2 regions of the Actinoplanes sp. NPDC048988 genome follow, and region 2 is predicted to be linked to the other one. Evidence: riboswitches for the same ligand, from Rfam matches in the RefSeq annotation. Region 2 holds a riboswitch; the other holds the start of a gene.
What was found. A riboswitch is a leader RNA that binds a small molecule or an ion and turns the genes downstream of it on or off. The one in region 2 is predicted to bind cobalamin.
Positions count from the first base shown of each region.

Region 1: another riboswitch for cobalamin. It lies ahead of ACGFJ7_RS24245 (VWA domain-containing protein); the one in region 2 lies ahead of ACGFJ7_RS22585 (ABC transporter substrate-binding protein).

Region 1 covers NZ_JBICTW010000007.1:292,895-298,667, forward strand. Annotated here, with positions in the region: gene ACGFJ7_RS24235 (hypothetical protein) at 1-346, shown strand, start outside; gene ACGFJ7_RS24240 (gluconokinase) at 408-1,982, shown strand; cobalamin riboswitch at 2,027-2,149, shown strand; gene ACGFJ7_RS24245 (VWA domain-containing protein) at 2,179-4,248, shown strand; gene cobO (cob(I)yrinic acid a,c-diamide adenosyltransferase) at 4,478-5,077, shown strand; gene ACGFJ7_RS24255 (cobyrinate a,c-diamide synthase) at 5,071-5,773, shown strand, end outside.
Region 2 covers NZ_JBICTW010000006.1:426,574-432,346, reverse strand. Annotated here, with positions in the region: gene ACGFJ7_RS22595 (FecCD family ABC transporter permease) at 1-697, opposite strand, end outside; gene ACGFJ7_RS22590 (FecCD family ABC transporter permease) at 694-1,671, opposite strand; gene ACGFJ7_RS22585 (ABC transporter substrate-binding protein) at 1,683-2,651, opposite strand; cobalamin riboswitch at 2,734-2,909, opposite strand; gene ACGFJ7_RS22580 (hypothetical protein) at 2,929-3,270, opposite strand; gene ACGFJ7_RS22575 (copper resistance protein CopC) at 3,305-3,838, opposite strand; gene ACGFJ7_RS22570 (Dyp-type peroxidase) at 3,835-4,974, opposite strand; gene ACGFJ7_RS22565 (copper chaperone PCu(A)C) at 4,971-5,477, opposite strand; gene ACGFJ7_RS22560 (cytochrome c oxidase assembly protein) at 5,510-5,773, opposite strand, start outside.

The DNA of each region.
Region 1 (5,773 bases), on a different contig from region 2:
CACCCCGGACGGCCGGCGCCTCGTGGTGCAGACCGTGGCCCTGGACGGATCCGCGCGCGTGTTCTGGATGCACGGCCCCGCCACCTCGGCGCCCACCCCGCACTACCTGGGCCGGCTGGAGGACGGCCTGGCGACCGAGATCCCCGGCGGCCCGAGCGTTCTCCACGCGCGCCTTCCCCAGCAGCTGGGCGTGGCCGTGGCCGCACTGAACTGTGCCCTGCGCTATCGGGCCCACGGCGGCTCCTGGCTTCCGGTGACCGGTCCGGCCGCGCTGCTTCCCGGCGCGGCCACCGAGCTCGAGGTCACTCCCACGCGGGGGCGGCCGATCCTGGTGCCTCTGCCATGAGCGGCGCCGGGCGGGGCACTAGGTTGGAGGTCGGAAGGCGCTGGAGAGCTGGAGGCTGCGCATGGACGTCGTGATCGGGATCGACACCGGGACCACCGCGACGAAAGGGGTGGCGGCCGGGCCCGACGGGCAGTTGCGCGCGCTGGTCAGCGTTCACTATCCGCTCTCCGTGCCGGGACCCGGGCGCGCCGAGCTCGACCCGGCCCAGCTGCGCGACGCGGCCGTCAAAGCGCTGATCGACGTCGCCGCCGCCTGCCACGAGCAGGGCGACCGGGTCATCGCGGTCGGCCTCAGCGCGTTCCTGCACGCCCTCGTGCCCATGGACGGCGCCGGCGCGCCGCTCGGCCCCCTGGTCACCTGGGCCGACGGCCGGGCCGGCAAGCAGTGCGACGAGATCATCGAGGCCGGGCTCGGCAAGAAGCTCCAGGGGCGTACGGGCACGCCCGTGCACCCGATGTCGCCGCTGACGAAACTGGCCTGGTGGCGCGAGAACGACCCGGAGACGCTGCGGTCCACGCCGCGCTGGGGCGGGGTCAAGGAGCTGGTGCTGGCGGCGGTGGCCGACGAGCCGTTCCTGCTCGACCTGTCGGTCGCGTCCGGCACGGGGCTGTACGACATCCACGAGCGCCGGTGGGATCCCGAGGCGCTGGAGATCGGCGGCGTCCGGGCCGAGCAGCTGGCCGAGGTGGTCAGCACCACGCGGCGGCTGCGCCTGAACGCCGGCGTCGCCCGCGCGGCCGGCCTCGACCCGGCCACCCCGCTCATCATCGGCGCCGCCGACGGGCCGCTGGCCAACCTCGGCGTCGGCGCCACCCCGGCCGGGGTCGCGGCGATCTCGCTGGGCACCAGCGGCGCCCTGCGCACGGTGGTCGACCGGCCCACGGCCGACAAGGCGGGGCGGCTGTTCTGCTACGCGCTCACCGACGACCGGTGGGTGATCGGCGGCGCGGTGAACAACGCCGGATCGGTCGTGCGCTGGGCCGGCGAGAGCTTCGCGGGCGGGTTCGAGCGCCCCGGCGCCGAGGGCGAGGACGCCGACGAGCGCGACGCCGCCCTGCTCATCGAGGCCCAGGGGGTCGTTCCGGGCAGCGACGGGCTGCTCTGCCTGCCGTACCTGCTGGGGGAGCGGGCGCCGTGGTGGCGGTCCGGCCTGCGCGGGGCCTACCTCGGCCTGCGGCGCGAACACGGCCGGGCCCACCTGGTGCGCTCGGCCGTCGAGGGGGTCTGCCAGCAGCTGGCGCTGGTGCGGGACTCGTTCACGGCCGAGGGCATCGCGGTCACTGAGGTGCGGGCCACCGGCGGGGCGGTCGCCTCCGACCTGTGGGTGGGTGTGCTCGCGGCCGCGCTCGACCTGCCGGTGTCGGTGGCCGACACCCCCGAGGGCACCGCCCTCGGAGCGTGCCTGCTGGCCCGGCACGCGCTGGGTGAGCTGCCCGACCTCGACCACGCGGCCGCGCTCGTCCCGATCGGCGAGCCGACAGTGCCCGACCCGGAGAACGCGGAACTCTACGCCCGGCTGCGGCCGCTGATCGAGACGTCGGCCCTGGCCGTGCTCGACGTGGTCAAGGAACTCGACAAGCTGGCGCCCCAGCCGATCCCGGACACCGAAAAAGCGGTGAGCGACACCCCGCGTTGACGGCGCGGTGAGCCGTAGGAAAGCATGGCCCACGAGCGGTAGCGGAGGAACCCGGTGGAAATCCGGGACGGTCCCGCCACTGTGACCGGGGAGCGATCCGCCGAGAAGCCACGGCCGGCCAGGCCGGAAGGCGTGCGGGGAGCGCTGATCCGGGAGTCAGGAGACTCCGGCCGCTCGTGTCACTCATCGTGCGGGCGTGGACACCCGCACAGAAGGGATCCGCGTGACGCCGTACCCGTTCTCGGCCGTTGTCGGCCTGGCCGACCTGCGCCTGGCCCTGCTGCTCACCGCCGTTTCCCCCGCCGTCGGCGGGGTGCTGGTCCGGGGAGAGAAGGGCACCGCCAAGAGCACGATCGTGCGGGCCCTGGCCGCCCTGCTGCCGGACGTCGCCGTCGTGCGCGGCTGCCGGTTCGCCTGCGACCCGGCGGCGCCCGACCCCGCATGCCCCGACGGGCCGCACGCGCCGGACAGCCCCCACTTCCGCCGGCCGGCGACGCTGGTCGAACTGCCGGTCGGAGCCACCGAAGACCGCGTCGTGGGCACGCTCGACATTCAGCGCGCGCTCGCCGACGGGGTCAAGGCGTACGAGCCCGGGCTGCTCGCCGCGGCGCATCGCGGGGTCCTCTACGTCGACGAGGTCAACCTGCTTCCCGACCACCTGGTCGACCTGCTGCTCGACGCGGCGGCGATGGGCCGGGCCCACGTCGAGCGCGACGGGGTCTCGGTCAAGCACGCGGCCCGGTTCCTGCTGGTCGGCACCATGAACCCGGAGGAGGGCGAGCCGCGCCCGCAGCTGGTCGACCGGTTCGGCCTGGTGGTGACGGTGGCGGCGCCCCGCGACGCCACCGACCGGGCCGAGGTGGTGCGGCGGCGCCTGGCCTACGAGGCCGGCCCCGACGCGTTCGCGGCCCGCTTCGCCGGCGACGAGCGGGAGCTGGCGGCCCGGATCGCGGCCGCCCGCGAACGGCTGCCCCGGGTGGCACTGCCCGACCACGAGCTCGACCGGATCGCCCGGGTCTGCCTGGCCTACGGCGTCGACGGGATGCGCGCCGACATCGTGGTGGCCCGCTGCGCGGTCGCCCTGGCCGCCTGGCACGGCCGCGACGTGGTCACCGCCGACGACGTCCGGGACGCGGCCCGGCTCGCCCTGCCGCACCGCCGCCGGCGCGACCCGCTCGACCCGCCGGGGACCGACGAGGAGAAGCTCGCCGAGGCCCTGGCCGAAGCCGACGCCCAGCAGCAGGAGGCCGAGCGCGAGGCTCCACCGCGGCCCGGCGGCGCCACGGACACCGGCTCCGGTGACGACACGGACCCGGAGGACGACCCGCCTTCACCGGGCGGCGGGCCCGGCGGCGGAGGCCCGGGTCCCGACGACCGTGGCCCGGCGCCCCGGCCGAACGGCGGCGGCGACAGCCCGGCCGATCACGGCCCCGGCCAGGAACAGGCTTCGAAGCCGCCGGCCGGCGGCCAGGAACAGCCCTCCCCGGCGGCGGCCGCGCCCGCCGGCGCCGCCTACCGCACCCGGAACCTGAGCATCGCCCGGCGCGGCGTCGGCGGCCACGCCGGAAAGCGCTCCCCGGCCTACGCCCGGCGCGGGCGGGTGGTCGGCTCGCGGGTGCCTCAGGGCAAGCTCGCCGGCGCTCCCCACCTGCCCGCCACGCTGCGCGCGGCCCTCCACCGGCGCGGCCGGGACGCGCGGACCGGCAGCGTGGTTCATCCCCGGGATCTGCGCGAGGCGGTACACGTCGGGCGGGAAGCCAACCTTGTGCTCTTCGTGGTGGACGCCTCCGGGTCGATGGCGGCCCGCAAGCGCATGACGATTGTCAAGACTGCTGTGCTCTCGCTGCTGCGGGACGCCTACCAGCGGCGGGACCGGATCGGGATGATCACGTTCCGGGGGCACGAGGCCGAGCGGGTGCTGCCGCCCACGTCCAGCCACGAGGTCGGCGTCATGCGGCTGGCCAGTCTGCGGACCGGGGGGCGTACGCCGCTGGCCGCCGGGCTGCGTTCCGCCGCGGCCACCATCGCCACCGAGCGCCGCCGCGATCCGCGCCGGCGGCCGCTGCTGATCGTCGTCACCGACGGGCGCGCCACCAGCGGGCCCGACCCGGTCACGGTCGCGCCCGCGCTGGCCGGCGTGTCCACGGTGGTCGTCGACTGCGAGACCGGGCCGATCCGGCTCAACCTGGCCGGGCGGCTGGCCACGGCGCTCGGCGCCGACCTCATGCCGTTGGAGGCGCTGGAGATGAGGGGCGCGGCAGCTTGACCTCGCCGGCCGCGACCGGGTGGTGGACAGCCGTCGAGACGCCGGGCGGTTCCGGTCACGCCGAGCGTGCCCGCGCCGCCGACGGCCGTGCCGGAGGAAGCCGCCGGCAGCCGGAAGGTGCGCGGGCCGGGAGAGCGGACGACCCGCCTGGCGTGCGGGTCGTGCGGGAGGGTTGCGGGCGTGGCCCGGTCGGTGCCAGTGACGCGTACGGGAAAGGAAGTGGGGTCTGATGCCGCAAGGGAAAGTGGCCAGCGTGCCCGATGACGGGCTGACGACGCGGCAGCGGCGGCGGCAGGCTGTGCTCGCTGTGCACACGGGGCACGGCAAAGGCAAGTCGACGGCGGCGTTCGGGATGGCGCTTCGGGCCTGGAGTGCCGGGTGGCCCGTGGGGGTGTTCCAGTTCGTCAAGTCGGAGAAGTGGCGGGTCGGTGAGGAATCCGCGCTCAAGGCGCTCGGCGCCACCGGCGGGGCGCCCGTGATCTGGCACAAGATGGGTGAAGGGTGGTCGTGGATCCAGCGGGCCGGATCCGAGCGCGACCACGCGGCCGAGGCGGCCGAAGGGTGGGCGCAGATCAAACGGGACCTGGCGGCGGAGACGCACAAGTTCTATGTGCTCGACGAGTTCACGTACCCGCTGAAGTGGGGTTGGGTCGACGTGGACGACGTCGTGGCGACCCTGAACGAGCGGCCCGGCACCCAGCACGTGGTGATCACCGGGCGGGACGCGCCGCAGGCGCTGCTGGACGCGGCCGACCTGGTCACCGAGATGACGAAGGTCAAGCATCCGATGGACGCGGGCCGCAAAGGACAGCAGGGCATCGAATGGTGAGCATTCCCCGCGTCGTCATCGGCGCGCCGGCCTCGGGACACGGCAAGACCACTGTGGCGACCGGGCTGCTGGCGGCGTTCGCGCGGCGCGGTGTGCCGGTGGCGCCGTTCAAGGTCGGGCCCGACTACATCGACCCCGGTTATCACGCGCTGGCCGCCGGCCGGCCGGGACGCAACCTCGACCCGGTGCTGGTGGGGGAGGACCTGATCGGGCCGCTGTTCGCGCACGGCAGCCAGGGCGCGTCGCTCGCGGTCGTCGAGGGCGTGATGGGCCTGTACGACGGGCGGACCGGTGCCGGCGAGACCGGCTCGACCGCCCAGGTGGCCCAGTTGCTCGAGGCGCCCGTGATCCTGGTCGTCGACGCGGCCGCCCAGGGCCGGTCGATCGCCGCGCTCGTGCACGGTTTCCGCAGCTTCGGCACCGTACGGCTGGCCGGGGTGATCCTCAACCGGGTCGGCTCCGACCGGCACGAGTCGATCCTGCGTGAGGCCTGCGAAGAGGTGGGCACGCCGGTGCTGGGCGCGCTGCGCCGGGCCGACGCGGTCGCCGCGCCGTCCCGCCACCTCGGCCTGGTGCCGGCGGCCGAGCGGCGGGCCGAGGCGCGGGCCTCGGTCGACGCGCTCGCCTCGCTGGTCGCCGCCTCGGTCGACCTGGACGAGGTGGCGGCGATCGCCGCCTCGGCGCCGCCGCTCGCGG
Region 2 (5,773 bases):
GCACGCCCAGGGCCAGCGCCAGGTCGTCGCCCAGTTCCAGGGCGCGCAGGGGCGCGGCCAGCCCCAGGGCCACCGGAAGCAGCAGCACCACCGCGGCCACGACCGGCGCGACCTGTCCCCAGGACCGGCCGGCCAGGCTGCCGGTCAGCCAGATGGACGCCTGCTCGGCGGTGTAGATGTTCGCGGTGTTGAGCAGGTAGGCGGTCACCGAGGTGAGCATGGCGGTGACGCCGATGCCGACCAGCACGAGCCGGTAGCCGGTGACCCCGCGGCGCCTCGACAGCAGGTAGATGGCGGCCGCGGTGGCCGCCGCCCCGGCCAGCGCGCCTACCGCCACGGTTTGCGGGCCGGCGGCCAGGACGACGATGAGGAACACCGCGACCGCGGCCGCCCCGGCGTTGATGCCGATGATGTCCGGGCTGGCCAGCGGGTTGCGGACGACCCGCTGCACGATCGCCCCGGACAGCCCGAACGCCGCCCCGACGGCGATCGCGCCGAGCGCGCGGGGCAGGCGCAACTCGAGGACGACGTACGCGCTGCGCCGGGTCGCGCCGTCGCCGCCGGCCAGCACGGTGAGCACGTCGGACAGCGGCATCGGATAGTCGCCTCTGGTCAGCGAGACGAGCAGCGCGCCCAGCCCCACCAGCAACGCGACCACGGTGACCACGACCGCCCTCCGGTCGGCGTGGCGCTTCACAGCTCGGCCAGCTTGCGACGGCGTACCAGAGCCACGAAGAACGGCGCCCCGGCGATGGCGGTGACGATGCCGGCCTGGAGCTCCTGCGGCCGTGCCACCACGCGGCCGAGCACGTCGGCCGTCAGCAGGACGATCGGGGCGAGGACGGCCGCGTACGGCAGCAGCCACCGATGCCCGGGTCCGGCCAGGGCCCGCGCCATGTGCGGCACGGTCAGGCCGACGAACGCGATCGGCCCGGCCAGGGCCACCGCCGTGCCGGTGAGCAACACGGCGGCCAGTGCGGCCGTGGCCCGGCCCACCATCAGGCCCTGCCCGAGCGAGCGGGCCATGTCGTCGCCGAGGGCCAGCGCGTCCAGCGCCCGCGCCGACAGCACGGCCAGCGCCGCGCCCACCGCCAGGAACGGCAGCGCGGTCCGGATCACCGCCGCGTCGGCCGAGGTGAGGGCGCCCACCGACCAGTACCGGTAGGCGTTGAAGGTGTTGATGTCGAGCAGCGTGAGCGCGGTGGTCAGGCCGCCCAGGAACGCGGTCGCGGCCGCCCCGGCGAGGGCCAGCTTGACCGGCGTGGCCCCGTCCCGTCCGTACGAGGCCAGGGTATGGACCCCCAGGCCGGCCAGCGCGGCGCCGGCGAAGGAGAACCAGACCCAGCCGCCGAAGCTGTGCACGCCGAAGAGGGTGATGCCCAGGACCACGGTCAGCGCCGCGCCGGCGTTCACCCCCAGCACCTCGGGACCGGCCAGCGCGTTGCGGGTCAGCCCCTGCAGCAGCACGCCGGAGACGCCGAGCGCGGCCCCGGCGAGCAGGCCGACCAGGGTGCGCGGCACCCGCAGGTACTCCACGATCCGCTGCACGTCCGAGCCGTCCGGGTGCAGCCAGGTGCCGAGCGCCGCCCGTACGCCGATGGTCTGGTTGCCGAGCAGCACCGAACCGGTCGTGGCCGCCGCCAGCACGGCGACGGCCACGACCAGGCCCACGGCGCGCCGGCTCAGAACTTCTCCGGGTGCAGGAGCTTGGCCAGATTCGCGACGGCGTCGGCGTTGCGGACGCCCGGGGTGACCTCGGCGAACGTGACCGCGTAGATCCGGCCGGCGCGGACCGCCGGCACGTTGGCCAGCGCGGGATCTTTCTTGAGCCCGTCGATGACGTCCTGTGCCCCGGACGGTCCGACATCGGCGCCGCAGCAGGCGGGGACGACGATCACGTCGGGCTCGCGCCGGATCAGCTCCTCGGTGCCGACCCGGGTGAGCCGGCCCGGCACGTCGTCGAAGGCCTGGGTGCCGCCGGCCTTCTCGATGATGGTGGTGGCGACGTCCCCGGTGCCGAAGACCCGCAGTTCGCCGCCGCCGGGCCGGTTGAGCATGGCGACCCGCGGCCGGGTCACGCCGGTGAGCTTGCTCTCGGTGTCGGCGACGGTCTTCTTCATCTTCGCGACCAGCTCCTGGGCCTCGGCTGTCTTGCCGAGCACCTGGCCGAGGCCGGTGAGGTCGCCGTAGACGCTGTCGAGGGAGACGTCGTTGGCGGCCAGGTCCTTCTGGTCCTTGCCGTCGGCCGACGGGCAGTACTGCGAGAACAGGTACGACCCCATGCCGATTTTGTTCAGTTCGGCCCGGGTGCCGAGGCCCTCGGGGGTGAAGGCGCCGGTGAAGCCGGAGACGACGAAGTCCGGGTCGAGCCGCAGCACCTCTTCGCGGCTCGGGTACTCCTCGGGGTAGTAGGCCGGCGTGAACCGCGCGGCGTACTCGGGGAGCAGCGGATTGTCGAGGTAGGCGGCGCCGACCACCTTGTCGCCGGCGCCGAGCGCGTACACCGCCTCGATGGCGTTGTGGAAGGCGGCGAAGATCCGCGCCGGCGGTGTGCCGGTGGGCACGGCGATCCCGCAGTTCGTGATCGACGCCTCGGTGGGCGGCTTGTCCGAGGCCTCGGACGCGCCGCCACAGCCGGCGAGAAGACCCACTGCCAGAACGGCAGCGAGCCAGGACACAGGGGACCGTACGGCGCGTACGCGCATCGGGACCGCCTTCCAGCACCTCGTGGACGGGTCGTTGCGGTGCCGTGGCCGGTCTCCTGGCTGACGGGATGATGCGCCGGCGGCCGGCCTTCCCAGGCGGTTACGCCCAGTGACCTCACGGTGGCTCCGGCATCCCGTTCACAGTGGCGAGGGCCGCGCCGGTCTCACACCGGCTTCCCGAGCACCACGGCCCGACCACCATAGCCGCCGCACCCCGTCATGATCATCCGGGGCGGCGGCCCGGGGCCGGGATCACCGAGAGGTCCAGCACCGGCGGAATCTCGGCCACACCCGGCCCGCCGGCCTCGACCCAGGCGACCAGGTCGGCCTCGACCGCGTCGCTGAGGACCAGGCCGAACCACACCGGCGCGGCGCCACTCCGCCGGGCGGCGGGCGTGGGGTGCACCACCATCACGTTCGCCTCGTCGCACACGTCGAGGCACCGGCTGGTCCGTACGCGATGGGCCGGCGCCAGCGCCGACCGCAACCGGTCCAGCTGGGCGTCGTGGTCGACCGACGGGTGCTTGAGCGCGTTGCCGCAGCAGCAGTCCCGGCAGACGGTCAGGGTGCATCCTCGCATCCGGACACGGTAGCCGCGGTCAGGCACGGGCCGCCGACCGGTGCTTACCGGCGACGAAGAACCAGGTAGCGGTGCCGGCGAGGGCCACGCCCAAGGCGGCGAGACCGATCAGGACGCCGGCGGGAACGCCGCCTCCGGAGCCGGCCGGCGGGGTGGCGGTGGTGGCCGCCGCCGGGGGCAGCGCGGGGTCGTCGACGGTGAAGACGTACGAGCCCTGGACCGTGTGACCGTCGACCGACACCACCCGGTAGGCGACCGTGTAGGTGCCGTTGCCCAACGGCTCGCGCGGGACGATCGTGCCCTTCGCCGTGTCGACGGCGGGGATGGAGGCGGCGATCTGGCGGCGGGCCGCGTCGCTGAGGGCGATAGTGGTGAACGACGGGTTGAGGCGCTGGCTGAACTCCAGGGTGATCGCCTCGGGGGCCTTCGCCAGCACGGCCTCCCTGGCCGGGCTCGTGGCGACCAGCTGGGTGTGCGCCCACGCTGGCGTGCCGGGCAGCAGTACCGCCACCAGCGCCGCGAGCCCGAGCAGAACCTTTCCGAGGTACGTCATGTGAGCACTTCCTCGCCGATCCAGCCGTCCTCGGCGCAGCCGGGTGGCACGGCGAAGACCGCCGAGCCGATCGGGGTGATCCATTCGTTGAGCAGGTCCTTCTCGGCCAGGCGCTGCTGGATGGGCACGTACTGCCGCTCGATGTCGCCCTGGTACGAGGCGAAGATCAGCCCGCTGTCGGGGTGCCCGGCCGCGTTCGGGGCGGCGTCGTAGTTGTACGGCCGGCGCAGGATCTTCAGCGCCGGGTCGGTGACGTGGGCCCGGGTCACGTGGGCGAAGTCCGGCATGACGGGCAGGCCGGTGGTGTCGAGCGCGGCGAAGTCGGGCTCGTCGTGTTCCCTCGTCCCGGTGAACGGCGCCCCGCTGACCATCCGGCGGCCGACCGCGTTCTCCTTGTCGCCGACGCTGAGCAGATCCCACTTCTCGATCTCGGCCCGGATCCGGCGCACGACCAGCGTGGTGCTGCCGTCCGGCCGCCACACCGCCGTGTCCCTCGCGGCCCCGGCCGGGTTGGCCGTGCCGTCCAGCTGGCCGAGCACGTTGCGCTGGGTGAAGCCCGGTTGCTGCACGCCGTACGCGCGCCGGAAGCCGATCTGCGCCCACCGGACCGCCCCGAACGGCCGGGCGTCCTTGACGAGCATGCGCTGGGCGTGCGCGACGGTGAGCGGGTCGTCGGCGCAGATCTGCAGCAGCAGGTCCCCGCCCGACCACCGCGCCTCCAGCCGGTCGATCGGGAACGCCGGCAGATCCTTGACCGGCGACGGCAGCCCGGCCGCCCGGTACAGGCCCGGCCCGAAGCCGAACGTGACGGTCAGCCGGGCCGGCAGCACGGCCAGCTGGGCGTCGGTGTCGCCCAGGGCCGGCTCCCCCGCGGTGAGCCGGCGGGCGTCGTCCGAGAGCAGCCGCATCATCCGGCCCAGCGCCCGCCGGTCGGTGCCGGCGGGCAGGGTGAGGGCGACGAACGAGGCGTGCGCCGGCGGCTCGGTGGTCACGCCGGCCTGGCGTACGCCGTGGAAGGCAACGACGTCCGAAGCCGCGACCGCTGACGCTTCCTCCCGGGTCGCGAGGAAGCCCGCGGCGGCGCCGGCCCCGGCCAGCGCGCCGCCGGCGAGCAGGTAGCGGCGGCGGAGCCTCACATGCCCGCCATCGACGGCGCGGCGCTGGGGGCGTAGCTCTCCCCCGCGCCGGTGAACGGCTTGGCCACCGCGCTGAACTGGACCGTGCCGCCGTCGCCGAGGGTGAGGGTGAACCGGAGCTCGTCGCCGGGCTTGATCGGCGCCGACGGGTCCATGATCATCAGGTGGTCGCCGCCGGGCGAGAGCTCGTGGGTGCCGCCGGCCTTGATGACGAAGCCGCCCTCCTTGGGCCGCATCACCATCTTCCCGTCCTGCATGGCCATCTCGTGCAGCTCCATCGGCGAGACGGAGGTGGCCGCCTTGACCACCGTCACGTCCTTGCCGGTGCCGTTCACCAGGGTGCCGAAGGCGGCGGTCATGCCCTTGTCCACGGCCTTCACCCAGGGGTCCCGGACCGTGAGGGAGCCCTCCTCAGTGGACTTGGCGGCGGACTGGGAACCGCAACCGGCCAGAGCGGCGACGACGAGAGCGAGAGCGAACGACCGACGAGCGATGGTATACATCGTTATCTTCCTGTTTGAGGGGCTTTGCGGACTTAGTCGGACGCCGAGCCGCGAAAGTTCCCGCCGTCCTTGGCCGACGCGGCGGCCAGGAAAGCGTTGTAGCGGGCCAGGTCGTCCTGTTCGCCCGAGGCGTCGGCCCGGTCGGCCGCCCGGTCCAGGCGAACCTGCTCCCGCTCGTCGCTACGGATCCACTGCCGGACCAGCAGCAGCATGATGACGGCGGCCGGCAGCTCACCGAACGCCCAGGCCAGCCCGGCGCCGAGCCGCTGGTCGGCCAGCAACGACGAGGCCCAGGA